3 regions of the Arthrobacter sp. MDT2-3 genome follow, and region 1 is predicted to be linked to each of the others. Evidence: riboswitches for the same ligand, from Rfam matches in the RefSeq annotation. Region 1 holds a riboswitch; each other region holds the start of a gene.
The links. Region 1 has a riboswitch for cyclic di-AMP ahead of AC5RUQ_RS20015 (M23 family metallopeptidase). Riboswitches for the same ligand answer to the same signal wherever they lie in the genome.
Positions count from the first base shown of each region.

Region 2: linked by a shared signal. The riboswitch ahead of AC5RUQ_RS01285 (NlpC/P60 family protein) and the one ahead of AC5RUQ_RS20015 (M23 family metallopeptidase) in region 1 are both predicted to bind cyclic di-AMP.
Region 3: linked by a shared signal. The riboswitch ahead of AC5RUQ_RS19080 (LysM peptidoglycan-binding domain-containing protein) and the one ahead of AC5RUQ_RS20015 (M23 family metallopeptidase) in region 1 are both predicted to bind cyclic di-AMP.

Region 1 is NZ_JBNHFS010000009.1:51,464-56,535, forward strand. It holds gene serC (phosphoserine transaminase) at 1-680, opposite strand, end outside; gene AC5RUQ_RS20010 (iron-dependent transcriptional repressor DtxR) at 959-1,654, shown strand; cyclic di-AMP (ydaO/yuaA leader) riboswitch at 1,801-2,012, shown strand; gene AC5RUQ_RS20015 (M23 family metallopeptidase) at 2,023-2,844, shown strand; cyclic di-AMP (ydaO/yuaA leader) riboswitch at 2,973-3,155, shown strand; gene AC5RUQ_RS20020 (C40 family peptidase) at 3,226-3,909, shown strand; gene AC5RUQ_RS20025 (NlpC/P60 family protein) at 4,076-4,849, shown strand.
Region 2 is NZ_JBNHFS010000001.1:272,050-277,121, reverse strand. It holds gene AC5RUQ_RS01300 (DUF3618 domain-containing protein) at 1-624, shown strand, start outside; gene AC5RUQ_RS01295 (MmyB family transcriptional regulator) at 638-1,090, shown strand; gene AC5RUQ_RS01290 (dihydrofolate reductase family protein) at 1,157-1,720, shown strand; gene AC5RUQ_RS01285 (NlpC/P60 family protein) at 1,924-2,715, opposite strand; cyclic di-AMP (ydaO/yuaA leader) riboswitch at 2,719-2,910, opposite strand; gene AC5RUQ_RS01280 (AMP-binding protein) at 3,010-5,072, opposite strand, start outside.
Region 3 is NZ_JBNHFS010000008.1:36,864-41,935, forward strand. It holds gene AC5RUQ_RS19055 (glucose 1-dehydrogenase) at 1-276, shown strand, start outside; gene AC5RUQ_RS19060 (DUF1810 domain-containing protein) at 360-803, opposite strand; gene AC5RUQ_RS19065 (DNA alkylation repair protein) at 787-1,353, opposite strand; gene AC5RUQ_RS19070 (TraR/DksA family transcriptional regulator) at 1,350-1,709, opposite strand; gene AC5RUQ_RS19075 (dienelactone hydrolase family protein) at 1,856-2,830, opposite strand; cyclic di-AMP (ydaO/yuaA leader) riboswitch at 3,135-3,298, shown strand; gene AC5RUQ_RS19080 (LysM peptidoglycan-binding domain-containing protein) at 3,302-4,174, shown strand; gene AC5RUQ_RS19085 (protein adenylyltransferase SelO) at 4,344-5,072, opposite strand, start outside.

The sequences.
Region 1 (5,072 bases):
CGGCCGCCTGCCTTGATCCGCCCTGCACGTTCGAGTGCAGCGGGGGAGAACAGTCCGAGCCAGAGGCCGCCGTCGGACGCAAAGTTCTTCTGCGGCGCAAAGTAGTAAACGTCACTTTCCGCTACGTCCACGTCCAGCCCGCCCGCGGCAGAGGTGGCGTCCACCAGTACCAGGGCTCCTTCGTCTGCGCCGGCAACACGCTGGACCGGGGCAGCAACGCCCGTGCTGGTCTCGTTTTGCGGCCACGCGTAGACGTCCACCCCGGCTTCCGCCTTGGCTGAAGGGTGCGTGCCCGGCTCAGACACGATGATTGACGAGGAGTCCAGGAAGGGCGCTTTGTTGGTGGCTGCGGCAAATTTGGAGCCGAACTCGCCGAAGGACAGGTGCTGGGCCTTGTTTTCAACGAGGCCGAAGCTGGCCACATCCCAGAAAGCCGTGGAGCCACCAACGCCCAGGACCACTTCGTAGCCCTCTGGGGCACGGAAGAACTGGCTGAGACCCTCGCGGACGGAGCCAACAAGGTTCTTGACCGGGGCCTGCCGGTGGGAGGTGCCAAGGATGTTCTTCGAGGCGGCGGACAGCGCATCAATCTGCTCCTGCCTGACCTTGGAAGGCCCGGCGCCGAACCGTCCGTCCTTGGGCAGGAGGTCGGCGGGAATAGTGATGCTGGTTTCGCTCACGGGTGCTCCAATTTCGGGCTGGACATGGCTTTGGTCCGGACGGGTGTTGGTGGCCGGCAGCCGGTGACGGCTGCAACCAGGGCCTCCCTTATTCTGCCTGAACGGCACAATAGGCGGGAACCGGAACCGTCATAGTCCAGCCAATGAGACGCCCCGCCCGCGCCCCGGTGAACTATTCGGACAAAGTCAAAATAGGCTAAGCTTTTCCACGGACTACGTCGCGGTGAAGGCGATACGGTGGGACAACGCTAGGTACTGTGCTCGAGGAGCTGAGCTGGATGACGGATCTGATCGATACTACGGAGATGTACCTTCGGACCATTCTGGAGCTCGAGGAAGAGAACATCGTTGCCCTTCGCGCCAGGATCGCCGAGCGGCTGCGCCACTCCGGGCCTACCGTCTCCCAAACCATCGGGCGCATGGAACGGGACGGCCTGGTGGTTGTCTCCGGCGACCGCCACCTGGAGCTCACCGAGACGGGCCGGAAGCGTGCCACCGAAGTAATGCGCAAGCACCGCCTGGCTGAACGTCTTCTCGCCGATGTGATCGGTTTGGACTGGGCCTACGTCCACGACGAAGCCTGCCGCTGGGAGCATGTTATGAGCGAGCGGGTGGAACGGCGCATCTATGAGCTGCTGAACCATCCCACTGAGTCCCCTTATGGGAACCCGATCCCCGGCCTTGCTGCCCTGGGCGGCGTGCCGACCCTGGGTTTTGCGGATGGCGCCATTAGCCTTTTGGAGGCGATGAAGTCGTACGGTCCTGCCTCGGTGGTGACCATCAGCCGGCTCGCCGAGCCCATCCAGGTAGAGCCTGAACTGCTCTCCCAGCTTGATGAAGGCGGTATCCGGCCGGGTGCGGCTGTGTCGCTGGAACGGGTGGGTGACTACATCTCGGTCCGGGTTCCGGGTATCGAAGGTGCCTTGGAGCTGCCTCCGGAAGTTGCCGCCCATGTGTTCGTGGCGATCCGCTGAAAGGCAAAGAGCGGACGCCATACTCCGTGTGAACTGCGTTACGCAAAGATAACGGAATTGTTACTTTCGGGCTTAAGCATCTATAGTTGAACCAAGCGTTGATATTAAAGCGTTACCTGATCTGGAGCCGAGCTCTGCCAGCGGATCAGGAGCACGAGTCGTAACTGGCAGAGGCGGGGGAACCACAAGCGGCAGCGGGGGACTGCCTTGGGGTGAAGTCCGTCAGCAGCAAGCCTCTTCCAGTGAAGGATTCCTCCGGGGATATCTCTGTGCCGAAGCTTGCTTACGGCGGACCGGGTCTTTGTACTCTCTGACCCGAATCCGACAGCTAACTTCGCAGGCTTTCCAGAGAGGAACCCTTCTTGACCATGCAGAATTCCAGGGGACGCCGCCGCGCGGCGGTCCCTGCTTCGACACCGCGTGTTGTCGAAGTCATCACCTCGGAACGCCCCCGCGATCCGCACCGTGATGCGCGCCGCCGTCGGGGTCCCTTCCGCCAAATTACTGAATTCGCCGCTGCCAGCGGCATCGGCCAAAAGGCCGGCATCGCCCTGGCCGCCACCGGACTGGTGCTCACCGTGACCGTGCCGGCCACCAGTCCCGTGATGGCCACGGATGCCTCGGGATCCACTCCTGTCGCCGCGTCCGCTGTTGTGCCCCAGCCGCAGGTTTCCGCGGAAGCAGGTGCCCAGATAGACTTCAGCCGCTCTGCTGTGGTTACCCAGGCAGACCCGGACGGCAAACTGAAGCAGCTGCTCAGTGCCCAGTCTGCCGGTGCCATCACCCGCGCCGCTTCCGCAGGAAGTCTTGGCGCCCCGCTCGCTGCTTTGACCACTGCGTCGCCGTTCGGCTACCGGGTCAGTCCGATCACCGGAGGCTCCGGCGACTTCCACCGCGGACAGGACTACGTAGCCCAGTGCGGCACCTCTGTTCTGGCCGCAGCCACTGGAACGGTCACCTTCGCCGGCTGGCACCAGTACGGCGGCGGCAACCGCGTCGTAGTGGATCACGGCAACGGCCTGGAAACCACTTACAACCACTTGTCGTCCTTCAGCGTCAAGGAAGGGCAGACGGTGTCCCGCGGGGACGTCGTGGCCCTCAGCGGGACCACGGGGGCTTCCACCGGGTGCCACCTCCACTTTGAGGTCCAGGTCAACGGCGAAGTTGTTGACCCGACCGGTTGGCTTTAGTCAAATGACGGTGAGCTATCACTTGGTGTTGACATGCCGTGACCTGAATGTGACATTCTTCCAAAACTGCTGTACCGTCTAACTCGCGTCAACTTTTCCGAAGTTGACGCTCTTGTGCGGATTGCCTAACTCTGCCACCGCTCAAGGTCCGTTCGCATTTCATCGTCTGGCAGGGGCGGGGGAACCAATTTTGGCCTTCAGCTTTTTGAAGGCCTTGGGGTTAAGTCGCAAAAGCTTCCCAGGAAGCCGCGCGGCCGGGTGACTCCCATCCGAATCCGACAGCTCACCTCGTAGGCATTGGGAGAGGCTACCTTCGTGTCTTCACGCCATAATTCTGCGCGCCACCGTGCGCAACCGGTTCGTACCAACCCCCTGGACTCCATGTCCAAGGCTGTTAGTGCCAATGCCGGGACAGTAGGTCGCCAGGCTGCAGTCATCGCAGCTGCCTCGGGCCTCATCCTGACCATGGGCCTGCCGGCCAATGCAGCGGACACCACCGCTGGTGTCTCCGCTTCCACGGAATCCGGATCGGCACAAAGTGCCCTCGCTGTCACGGCGGCGCCCACGGCTACCGTCTCCTTCGAGCGCCCCGTGGTCAAGACCACCCCGGCACCCGTTGTTGAGCGGGTAGTTGCGCAGTCCACGGACTCAGACGATGAGCAGGGAGTGACCACCGCTTCCACCGCGTCGGCCGACTCCGTTGCGGACAAGGCCGTGGAGACAATTGCCTCCGCGTCCACTTCCGGAATTGCGGGCCTCGCCTACACCGGCATCGGCCGTCCGTACGTTTGGGGCGGCACCACCCCCAACGGCTGGGACTGCTCAGGCTTCACCCAGTGGGTCTATGCCCAGGCCGGCATCAGCATCCCCCGCGTCAACGCGTGGACCGCAATGAAGCCCACCTCCACGCCGCAGCCGGGTGACCTGGTTATGCAGAACGGCGGCGCGCACGTCGGCATCTACGTCGGCAACGGCATGATGATCAGTGCCCTGAACCCCTCCCAGGGAACGCTGCTGCACTCGGTAGCTGCTACCGGCTCCTCAGCATTCTTCACTATGAACTAGTTCTTCGACCTCACGGTCCAAGGGCTTTTTCTTTGCCCAAACAGCTCTTCGCTAAATCACCACACATCCCCGTTCGGGACGTGCCGGCGTACCCCCAAGATGCCGGCGCGTCCAAACACCTTTGGCTGCCCACATGCGGCTTTGAAGGAAACGAAAGAGAGAACTGATGACTACTCGTGCAACCGCACGGCACCGCGCCGAGGCCACCAAGACCAACTCGCTCGCCATCATTGCCAAGGCTGTCGGCGACAACGCCGGCGGTGTAGGACGCCAGGCAGCCGTTATCGCAGCCGCTTCCGGCCTGGTCCTGACCAGCGGCCTCGCGGCGAACGCTGCTGACGCCAACGTCCAGCGTGACTCAGCTCCGGCCTCCACGCTGGAAGTCGAATCAACGGTTGAGGCTCCGATCTCCGCTGCGTCCACCATTGCCATCTCCTTCGAGAAGCCTGCTGTGACCACCACGCCGGCTCCCGTTGTGGAAGCTCCGGAGCCCGAGGTGGAGGTCCAGGAAGCCGCTCCGGCTCCTGCTCCGGCCGCAAGGACCGCCGCTGTTGCGAAGGTGACCGCTACAGCTCCGGCTGCAGCAGCCCCCGCCGCTCCTGCCTCGGCAAGCGGCAAGGGTGCAGCTATCCTGTCCGCAGCCTACGCCCAGCTTGGCGTTATGCAGGACTGCACCATGCTGGTGACCAACTCGCTGGCTGCCGTGGGCATCAACTTCCACGACTGGCCTGCAGGCTACCTCTCCTTGGGCCGCACCGTGAGCGCTGCTGAAGCCCAGCCGGGCGACCTGATTTACTACGCCGATGGTGGCTCCGGCATGGCCCACATAGCTGTCTACGCCGGTAACGGCCAGGCAGTGCACGGCGGCTACAACGGTAACCAGACCGTAGTCTTCAGCGCCAACGTTGGTTCCGGCCCGGTGTTCATCCGCGTTAGCTAATGCTCTCCGGCCTCGGATGCGCGTCTGATCCCTAAACAGGACCCCTGCCCTTGCGGCGGGGGTCTTGTCTGTTAACTCCCGGCATGGTGTTGACTCCCGGCAAGCTGCGAGCAGCGAACTGGGCAAGATGCGGGAGTTCACGAATTCCGGCCGGACACGGCACCGCGTGCTCCAGCAATTAGCTGATAGTGCACTTCTTTGTTTACTCTTGTGGTGTCGATCC
Region 2 (5,072 bases), on a different contig from region 1:
CGCCTGGGCACCAACGTGGACGCGGTCGCCGACAAAGTTACCCCCTCCAACATCGTCCACCGCCAGACTGAAAAAGTCACAGAATCAGTGAAGGACGCCGTGACAGGGGTCAAGGAGAAAATCATGGGAGCAGCAGACTCAACCACCACCCGGGTCCAGGACAAGGTCTCCTCCGGCACCGGGCACGCCGGGGACGCCCTGCACAGCACCGGCGAATCCCTGCACGGCGCCAAGGACACCGCCGCCGCCAAACTCTCTGACGCCGGCACCGCACTCTCCCACGCACCGGACCAGGTCAAAGCCAAAACCCAGGGCAACCCCCTGGCCGCCGGCCTGATCGCCTTCGGCGCCGGAATGCTCGTCTCGTCCCTGATCCCGGCCAGCCAAAAGGAACGCGAAGCAGCCCAGCAGCTCAAAACCGCCGCCGAGCCCCTCGCCACCCAGGTCACCGACGCCGCCAAGGACATGGTCCAGGACCTGAAGGAACCAGCCCAGCAAGCCATGGACAACGTCAAAGCCACCGCCACCGACGCCGCCCAAAACGTCAAAGCCGAAGGCCAAGGAGCCGTCACCGACGTCAAAGACCGCGCCACCGACGCCAAAACCAACGTCCAAAACACCTAAAAGTTGTTTAGGAATGGAAAGGCCGGCTCCCGCAGGGGCCGGCCTTTCCGCTTCCTCGGCGCGTCCCCCGGGGGGACACCACACCGCTAGGGATCAGCGCTCGATGGAGGCCATGTTGGCCTCGTCGTGGCGTTCTTCCACGGCAGGTTGGAGCGAGTTCAGCGATCTTGTCGGTGAACTCTCAACCCGCAGCGACCTCTTCCGGCAGCTCTGGGGAGCCCACGACGACCGGGAACACCGCACCGGCATCAAAAGCGTCCACCATCCCATCGTCGGCGACCTCGACCTGAACTACCTCGGCCTTGACCTGGCCTCCGACCACAGCCTCCAGATGCTGGTCTTCTCCGCGGAACCAGGCTCCGCGTCCAACGACGGGCTGCAGCTGCTGGCGAATTGGGCCGCCGCTAACAGCACCGAGTTGAAGTCCAATGAGGAAGCAGCCACCAACCACCTCCGCGGAAATTGATGCTGCGATCCGTACCGCTCCGTGCTGGTCTGTACAAGGAATACCGGCGCGCGGGAGACTGTCGCCATGCGCAACCTGACCTTTGGCATGAACGTGAGCGTGGACGGCTACATCGCCGCGCCCGGCGACGACCTCGGCTGGAGCGTCCCGAGCGACGAATTGTTCCAGTGGTGGTCCGACCGGGTGGGGGCGACGGGCCTGGCGCTGTACGGGCGCAAACTGTGGGAGACGATGAGCTCCCACTGGCCGACGGCCGACCAGCAGCCCGGCGCCACGCCGGCGCACATCGAGTTTGCCCGCCGCTGGCGGGCCATGCCGAAAATGGTGTTCTCCTCGACGCCCAGCACGGTCGACTGGAACACCCGCCTGGCCACCGGCGACGCGGTCACCGAGATCACCCGGCTCAAAGCGGATGACGGCGGCTTCATGGACATCGGCGGTGCCACACTCGCCGCGGCGGCCATGCGGGCCGGACTGATCGACGAATACATGATGGTCACCCATCCGGTCCTGGTGGGCGGCGGCACGCCGTTCTTCACAGCCTTGGACAACTGGGTGAACCTCAACCTGGTGGAGACCCGGAAGTTTCCCGACGGTGTGGTCCTGACCAGGTATGAGACCAGGCGCTGAGTCGAGTTGCGGGAGCAGCAGGCGGCATCTTGGTTGCTTCGCGTACGCGGCGGAACTCAGTCCGCGGCCGAAGGTCGGGAAGGCATGGGGCAACATAACCACGCGATCCGGCGGAAATGGCAGTGCTCCAATGTGCAGAGGGCATGCTGAAGGCCGGTGAGTTAATGCCCCCAAGGCATTGACTCACCGGCCTTCAGTAGTTTCTATTTGCCTGCGCGGACGAAGGTGACGGCGCCCTTGGAGGTCATCCAGGTCAGGGGGTGGACGGCGGTTTCGTTCTTGCCGTTCAGGCCGGAGCTGAGGACCTGGCCGTTGCCGACGTAGATGCCCACGTGGCCGGACTGGACAACCATGTCACCGGGCTGGGGATCAGTGACGACGGTGCCGTAGTTCATGAACTGCATCGGACCAAGGTCACCGACAGGAATCCCTGCAGCATTCAGGGCATTTTCGACCAGTCGTGTGCAGTCCTGAATCATGCCGATCTGGGCGTAAGCGGAGGACACCATAATGGCATTTACGCCTCCCGCTGCCGGGGCAGGAGCCGGAGCGGGAGCGGGAGCGGCGGGCGTGACGGTTACCTGGGCCTTGGCCGGCGCAACGGCCTGCGTCTTGACGGCGGCAGAAGCGGCAGGAGCGGCAGCTTTGGGGGCCTCGACGACGACTGGTTTGGGTGCTTCGACGACGGGGGCAGGCGTGGTCTTGACGGCGGGACGCTCGAAGGAGATCTGCACTGTGGCGTCTGCGCTGAGCGGGGTTTGTACCTGGCTGGCGACTTCCAGGTTCGATGCCGGCTCGGCTTCGCGCTGGGTTGGGGCGTCTGCTGCCTGGGCGGCGATGCCGCTGGTCAGGACGAGGCCGGAAGCGGCTGCAATGACGGCGGCCTGACGGCCTACACCGCCGGCGTGGCCGGCGAAGGATTTGGACAGGACCGCCAGGGGGCTGGTCTGGACGGGGACCGCGCGGCGGCGGCCGTGAGCTTTGCCATTGGGCATGAAAGAGCCTCTCCCACTGCCTGCGAGGTTAGCTGTCGGATTCGGATGGGAGACACCCGGCCGTGGTGATGCGCGAAAGGCACCAGGCACGGCTTCACCCCAAGGCCTGCCGGAAGCAGGCCGTTATTGGGTTCCCCGTCTCTGCCGGACGATTTTGCGAACGGATCCCGGGCAGCGGCAGAGTTAGGCAAGTCTGCTCAGGAGTGCCGCATTCGGAGAAACGGGCACGGCTTCAGACCCTACGTCACAACAGCCCCATTTGTCACATTTGCATAACGCACTTCGGGCTGGGACTTACGTCAATCGTTCCCGTTCAACGGGGCGTAGCAACGATGTGAAGCATCGCCCCGTTGATTTAAAGGCCGCCGTAGTGGGCAACCACCTGCAGAGTGCCCAGTAGCCCATCCCCAGCACGAGGGACCCGGCAACCGCAAGGACCGGGTTGATGGGAAGCAGCAGCGGGTAGACCAGCCAGTGGGTGAGGTAGATATACAGGGACGCCGCGGCCAGCCAGCCGATGACCCGGCGCAGGACGGCCGGCACCGGCAGGGCTGGCACCCACACCAGCAGCAGAATGCCTGCAGCGACGGTGACATCGCGGACGGTGCTGCCGAAGAACCCCGGCAGCGTCATCAGGGTGATGACCGAGACAGTAATCCTGTGGAAGTGTGTGCGGGCCCGGGCGAGCGCCCAGCCGAGCGCGAAGAGCCAGAACACGGGCGGCGGCTTGGGAAGGCCAGGATCCACGATGTCGTACCGGCTGAGCAGCGCGATGGCCACCAGCCCCACGGCGAAAGCGAACGGCGCACGGCGCTCCACCCGGTCAACCCAGGGCACGGCCATAAGCGCTGCCACGGCCAACAGGATGTACACCAGCAGTTCCACAAACCAGAAATGCCACTGCGTGGTTACTTGCTCGGGCCCAACTATGGCGTTCAACAGGAAGATGTTGGCAACGCTGTAGCGGTCCGTGAGCACGTAGGCCACGGCGATAAAAGCGGTGGAGGGCACAACTATCCGGGCCACACCGCGGAGCTGGCGGCGCAGCCGCGGGAGCCGCTGGTCCGCCAACTGGAAGCGTGCGAAGTTGTAGCCGGCCACCACGAAGAGCAGGTGGGCGGTCTGGAACATGATCAGCTCCACGTGCGTGGCCACAATGCACACGATGGCGACGGCCCGGAGCACAATCGAGGTTTCCAGGAAGGAAAAGGGGCTCCGCCGCCTGGGCTTCCGGCGGCGCTCCAATTCCCGCACCGGCAAAAGGTGCCAGTCGGAAGGAAGCTGTCCCAGGACACGTTCCAGCTGAACCGAGACCGCCACGTAGGACAGCGAGTCGCCGTCAAGGGAGACGAACGTGTCGTCGTTTCCCACAACGGGGCATTCCAGGGCCTCGGCGAAAATGCTTCGGATGTCGTCGGGGTTGCCGGCGGGGGTTGGGCCCTCCGGTGCCGGCTTGGCGGTTGCGGCGCGGGCGGTACCGACGGCACCCGCAGCAGCGGGCGCTGGAGCGGCAAGTCCCAGGACGGCCGGGTAGTCCACCTTGCCGGTGGTCAGGCGCGGGAGGGCTTCCACGGCATGGATCACGACGGCGGTGCGCGGCAGCCCCAGCGTGCCGGCCAGGGTCTTGGCGAGCAAACCGCCGTCGTGCCCGCCTTCGACGGCGACCACAAGGCGGTCGTCGGTGCCGGCGGCGGCTGCGGTGATTCCCATGTCGGCGAAGATCCGCTCCACCTGGCCGAGGTCCACGCGCAGGCCGACAATTTTCACGAACCGGCTGCGCCGTCCCACCACCTCGTACAGGCCGTTCGGGTGCCGGCGGGCGAGGTCTCCGGTGCGCAGTTCGCGGACTTCCCGGCCGAGTGCCAGGTCCCCGGGGTGGTCGGCGTAACCGAGCATGACGTTGGGGCCGCTGTAGACCAGTTCCCCGTCTGCCAGGTCCTCCACCGGTTCAATGCGGAAGGATCCGCCCGGTACGGGGACGCCGATGGTTTCAGCATGGTCGGCGGCCAGGTCAGGTGGCAGATAGGCCATCCGGGCGGTGGCTTCCGTTGCTCCATACATCACGAAGAGGTCCCAGCCGCGGCGCTGCCCGGTTTCCGCCCAGGCGCGCACCTTCTCCGGTGCCAGCCGTCCGCCGGCCTGGGTGACGTAGCGCAGGTTGGGCAGGTCCGCATCGGCGAAGCCCACCCGCTCCAGGAGGTCGAAGGTGTAGGGAACCGCCGCGAAGGAGGTGGCCTGCCGTTCCCGGAAGAGATCCCAAAAGCAGGGATCCACCACTGAGAGGTCCGTGAGGACCAGCCCTGCCCCGCGGACCAGGTGACTGTTAACAACGGACAGGCCGTAGCAGTAATGCAGGG
Region 3 (5,072 bases), on a different contig from region 1:
GGCAGCATCAATAACTTCACCAAGGGGCTGGCCCAGCAGCTCGCGCCCAAGGGCATCCGCGTCAACGCCGTAGCGCCAGGGCCCATCTGGACGCCGCTGCAGGTCAGCAGCGGCCAGCCCAAGGAGGAACTGCCGGAGTTCGGCCAGTCCACTCCCCTGGGCCGGGCGGGCCAGCCGGCAGAGCTCGCCCCGGCGTATGTTTTCCTGGCATCGCCGGAGTCCAGCTACGTCATCGGGGAAACGCTGAACGTCAACGGCGGCAGCCCCTCGCCGTAGCGTTGAGTTACACCACGCGAGCCCGACGGCGGTACCTTGCGCAATTGCGCAGGGCGCCGCCGTCGGCCCTTAAGCGTTGGCCCTTAATGTTCGCCCTTGCCCGCCAGCAGCTCGTCGGTAGCGCCATCGGGCTGCCCATCGAAGAACTGGGCCAGGACTGTTTTGAAGACGGTTTCCCCGGGAGCTGCGCGGAGGAACAGCGTCATGGACGACTGCAGCTTCCGCGCGTCGATGCCGCCCAGGATGTCCTCCGCCGGGCGGCCTTTGTGGTTGGTGACCGCAAGGGCGCAGTCGAGAAGCCGGGGGCCCAGCACGGGATGGTCCAGGTACTCCCGGGCTTCGGCAAGGGAGCTGATGGCGTACCGCTGCGACATTTCACTCTGGCCCAGGCCGGCGATCTGCGGAAAGATGAACCACATCCAGTGGCCGGATTTCCTGCCCAGCTGCAGTTCGGCCAGGGCCTGGTCATAGGTCCCGCCGCCATCCTGCGCGGCAACAAATCGGTCCAGGTTATAGGGATCGTTCATGGGTGTCTCCTTGTGATGGGGCTTCGTGGGCAGGTTGCTGTGCGAGGTAGGCGGCCGCGCTGCGCAGCCGGCTGTCAGAGTCCGTCCGCCATCGGGCGAGGACAACATGTGCGCGTTGCCGGTCGCGCCCGCCGAGCCGCGCCAGGAAGGGCGCCACGACGTCGGCCAGCAGGGGTTCGGTCAGTTCGCTCGTGCCGGCAGAGCGCAGGAAGCCCTCAATCCGCGTCAGGTCCGAATGGCGCAGGAGTGACTCCCTGGATTGGAGCAGCACAACGGCGGCGAGCCGGCGCTCGAAGACTGCCCTGGAGCCGGGCTTGGGCTGACCCCACAGGGCGGATGCCAGCTGTACCACGGCGTCGTGATCGAAGTCCTTGTACTTTCGCAGGGCGTCGCGGATGGTCCCCCGGACAGCACCCACAGAGGAGCCGTAGGAGGCCAGCTGCCCGCCCAGCCGGCCCTCGACGTCGTCCGCACGGTACCAGGCACCCTCGTTCTGCAGCGTGCGGTCAATGAAGGCGGCAACAACAGTCACGTCCACGCCGCTGCTCATTGACTGCGGCCTGCCGATGCGTGCCGGATGCAGAACGGGGTCCACGGCCGTGCCTCCAGCCTGCCTTCGGCGATGGCGTCCCCGCAGACCGCGCAGGTCCCATAGGTGCCGACGGCGATCCTGGCCAGGGCCGCCTCCACCTCGCCGAGCCCAATGCTGCTCTGCTTCAGCAGGGCGGACGCCTGGGACAGTTCGAAGGCGATGGTGGAGCCCTCCGGATCATGCTCGTCGTCCACGTTGGAGTCCTGGCGTGCTGAATTTGCGGAGGCGATGTCCGCGCGGAGGGCCGGCAGGAGGGCCGCCTTCCGCTCCCGTTCCTCCTCGAGCAGGAGACGGAACCGTTCGTAGTCGGGCATGGGAAAAGCCTACGCGGGGTCAGGACCAGTTCCTCGCCACCGGTGGTTCCAGGCGGCGCACGGCGAGCCGTCTTTGACGGCCAGCATTTCTCGTTATGGAGCGGAGAAACATCCGCCTTCCGCACGCCAGGCGCGCATGCCGCGCCCTAGAGGTGCTCGCCGAACCACGCGAGGGTATCGTTCCACGCCGCCGTAGCCTGGGCTTCGTTGTAGCGGTCGCCGGTGTCGTTATGGAAGGCATGGTCAACGCCGGGGTAGACAGTGAGCTGATGGACAACATCAGTGGCTGCGAGCGCATCCTTGAGAGCAGGCATCGCGCCCGTGATGCGCTGGTCAAGTTCGGCATAAACGCCGAAAACGGCGGCCCTGATGTCCGGCACTTTGGCCAGGTCAGGGGCCGGCCCATAAAACGCCGAGGTGGCTTTTAACCCGTCCAGCTCGGTGGCCGCCTGCCATGTAATGCCGCCGCCGAAGCAGTAGCCGGTCATGGCGATACGGCCGCCGTCCACGAAGTCCTGGGCTTTGAGATACTCCAGTGCTGCTGCGAAGTCGGCAACGTGGCGCGGGGCGCCGGCTTGGGTGAGGGCACCGGGAACTGCGTCGCGGTCCATGTTTGCAGTCCCGCCCTCCCGGCTGAGCAGGTCAAGGGCAAGGGCCGCGTAGCCCGCTTTCGCGAAGCGGCGGGCCACATCTTCGATATGGGGTGTCAGGCCGCGGTTTTCATGGCAGATCAGCACGGCAGGGCTGCGCCCTTCCCGCTCCGGCCTGGCCTGGTAGGCACTGATTGAGGTTCCGCCGGACGAAAACTGTACGGTCGCCGTCGTCATCCCTGGCGCACCCTCCGGAACGGAAAGCGGGCTCTTTGCCCCGGGCACAGCACCGGAACCGGCAGTGCCGGCGGCCGAAGATGTTGAAGGCTCCGGGGTGGGCATGGGGTCGGTGCTCCGCGGTACCTCACTGGGCGTACAGCCCACCAGCAGCATCGCCGCCGCTGCTGCTGCCATGCTGCCGGTGATGAAGGCAACCCGCCGGGTGAAGGTCCGCTGACTCAGCGCGCCGGCACGGTAGTCGTCAAAAAATTCCTCGATCAGGTATTTCTCATACTTGCCTAGCTGGGTCACTATGCCTCCTCGCCGGTGCCGAACATCCTCCTCCGTCCGGTACCTCCGGGCAAGGTTCGCGGCCACTTTTCGAGATCCTTTATCAGTTTGTGACAAACAACACGGCCAGATGTGCGGCGCGCCTATTTCGGGTGGTCAGCCGGATGCGGCAAATGAGTCTATTCGATTGCTAAATACGATAGGAACACCTCGTATGTTACCCAAATGTGACAATCGGTCCGGAATCAGGTTATGGTCTTCAGGTGTCCCTCTCAGACGGGACATTCCCGTCAGTATGCCGAGCCCTGCCACTGACCCGGGATTCAATCGTTTCCAGCTGGCAGGGACGGGGGAACCAAGTTTCCGCGGCCTCCTACGAGGCCTTGGGGTTAAGTCGATAGCGCCTCCGTTCCGTGCGGAGTCGCTGCCGGCCGGGTATCTCCAACCCGAACCCGACAGCTCACCCCGCAGGCATGGGAGAGGCGATCAACCGTGTCAAAAAATTCCACCACCGCCCGTCACCGCGCGACTCCGGCCCGCTCCATCGCGCTCGAGGGCTTGGCTGTCTCAGCCAAGTCGCTTGGCCGCCCGGCGCTCGCCGTAGCCGCAGCTTCCGGCATTGCCTTCGGTGTAGGCGCCCCGGCCCACGCAGGCGTTACCGGTCCGGACACCACTGAGACCACCAACACCCAGGCTTATGCAGCACCTGCTGCTGCAGTGGCTGCCCCCGCAGCAACAGCTGCAGCCAACGTGCACACCGTCGTCTCCGGCGACACCCTGGGCGCCATCTCGGCCGCCAACGGTGTAGCCCTGAATGACGTTCTGTCCGCCAACGGCCTGGCGATCGACGCGATCATCTTCCCCGGCGACCAGATCCAGATCCCCGGTGCCGGTGCCGTTGCAGCTGCTCCGGCTCCCGCCAAGGCTGCTGCTCCGGCTCCCGTCAAGGCTGCTGTTGCTGCCGCTCCCGCTAACACCGGAATGAACCTGTCCTACGCCTCCACGACGCCTGCTCCGGCTCCGGCAGCACCCGCTCCGGCACCGGCAGCCGCCGGCACCGGCACCGGCGCAGCCATCCTGGCGGCCGCTTACGGCCAGCTGGGCGTCCAGCAGGACTGCACCGCCATGGTGGAGAAGGCTCTCCGCTCCGTGGGCAAGGGCGTTGGCGACCTCGCCCCGGGCCAGTTCTACCAGTACGGCTCCACTGTGGGCACCCCCGCTCCCGGTGACCTGGTGATCACCGCCGGCCACGTGGGCGTCTTCGCCGGCAACGGCCAGGTTGTCAGCGGCGGCGTGGACGGTTTCAAGACCGAGGTCCACTCCATCAGCTGGCTCAGCGGCGCTTCCTTCGTCCGCGTAGCGTAGTCACACCACCCGAACAGGGGCGGCAGACGGGATTGTTCCCGGCTGCCGCCCCTGTTTTGTTGTCCGGGCCTGTTGTTGCCAGGCCCTGTTTTGTTGTCCGGCCCTCCAGGCAGCCGGCCCGCAGGTGCCTTGGCTGCTTATACTGTGGCTGCTTCAGTGCCGTGCGTGCTCAGGTGCCGCAGAAGGTCTGGTAGCTGCCGAAGTCCTCCGGCGCTCCCTCGGTGTAGCGTTCGACCCCCGGCCGCTCGTGGAAGGGGTCACGGACCACGTCGAGGAGTTGGTTGAAAGGACCAAGGTCTCCCTCCGTTGCTGCGGCGAGCGCTTCCTCCACCAGGTGATTGCGCGGTATGTAGGCGGGGTTGACCCGGTCCATCATGCCGGCGTCGGGTTGCAGGGCACGCCACCGCTCCGCCCACGCGTCGAAGGCAGCCAGGTCAAGGACCATTCCCCTGGCCGGGCGGTCATTTCCCCTTGCCGCGTGGGCCAGGTTCCGGAGAAAGGACGTGTAGTCGATTGGTCCGTCCCTCAAGAGTGCCACCAGCCCGTCCACCACCTCCGAGGCTTCTTCAGCCTCAGGGGTTCCCGCTGGGGCTTCCGCCACACCGAGTTTGGTTTTCATGCCGGAGAACCATGCGTCACTGTATTGGCGGCGGAACTTGCCGAGTGCCTCGACGGCAGGGGCCACGGCCTGTTCCTGGTCCTCGTTGAAAAGCGGCAGCATGGCCTCGGCGAGTCGGGCCAGGTTCCATTCGGCAATGACCGGCTGGTTGGCGTACGCATAACGCCCGCCGACGTCAATGGAGCTGTAGACCGCGGCAGGATTAAAGGCGTCCATGAAAGCGCAGGGCCCGTAGTCGATGGTTTCTCCGGAGATGGTCATGTTGTCCGTGTTCATCAC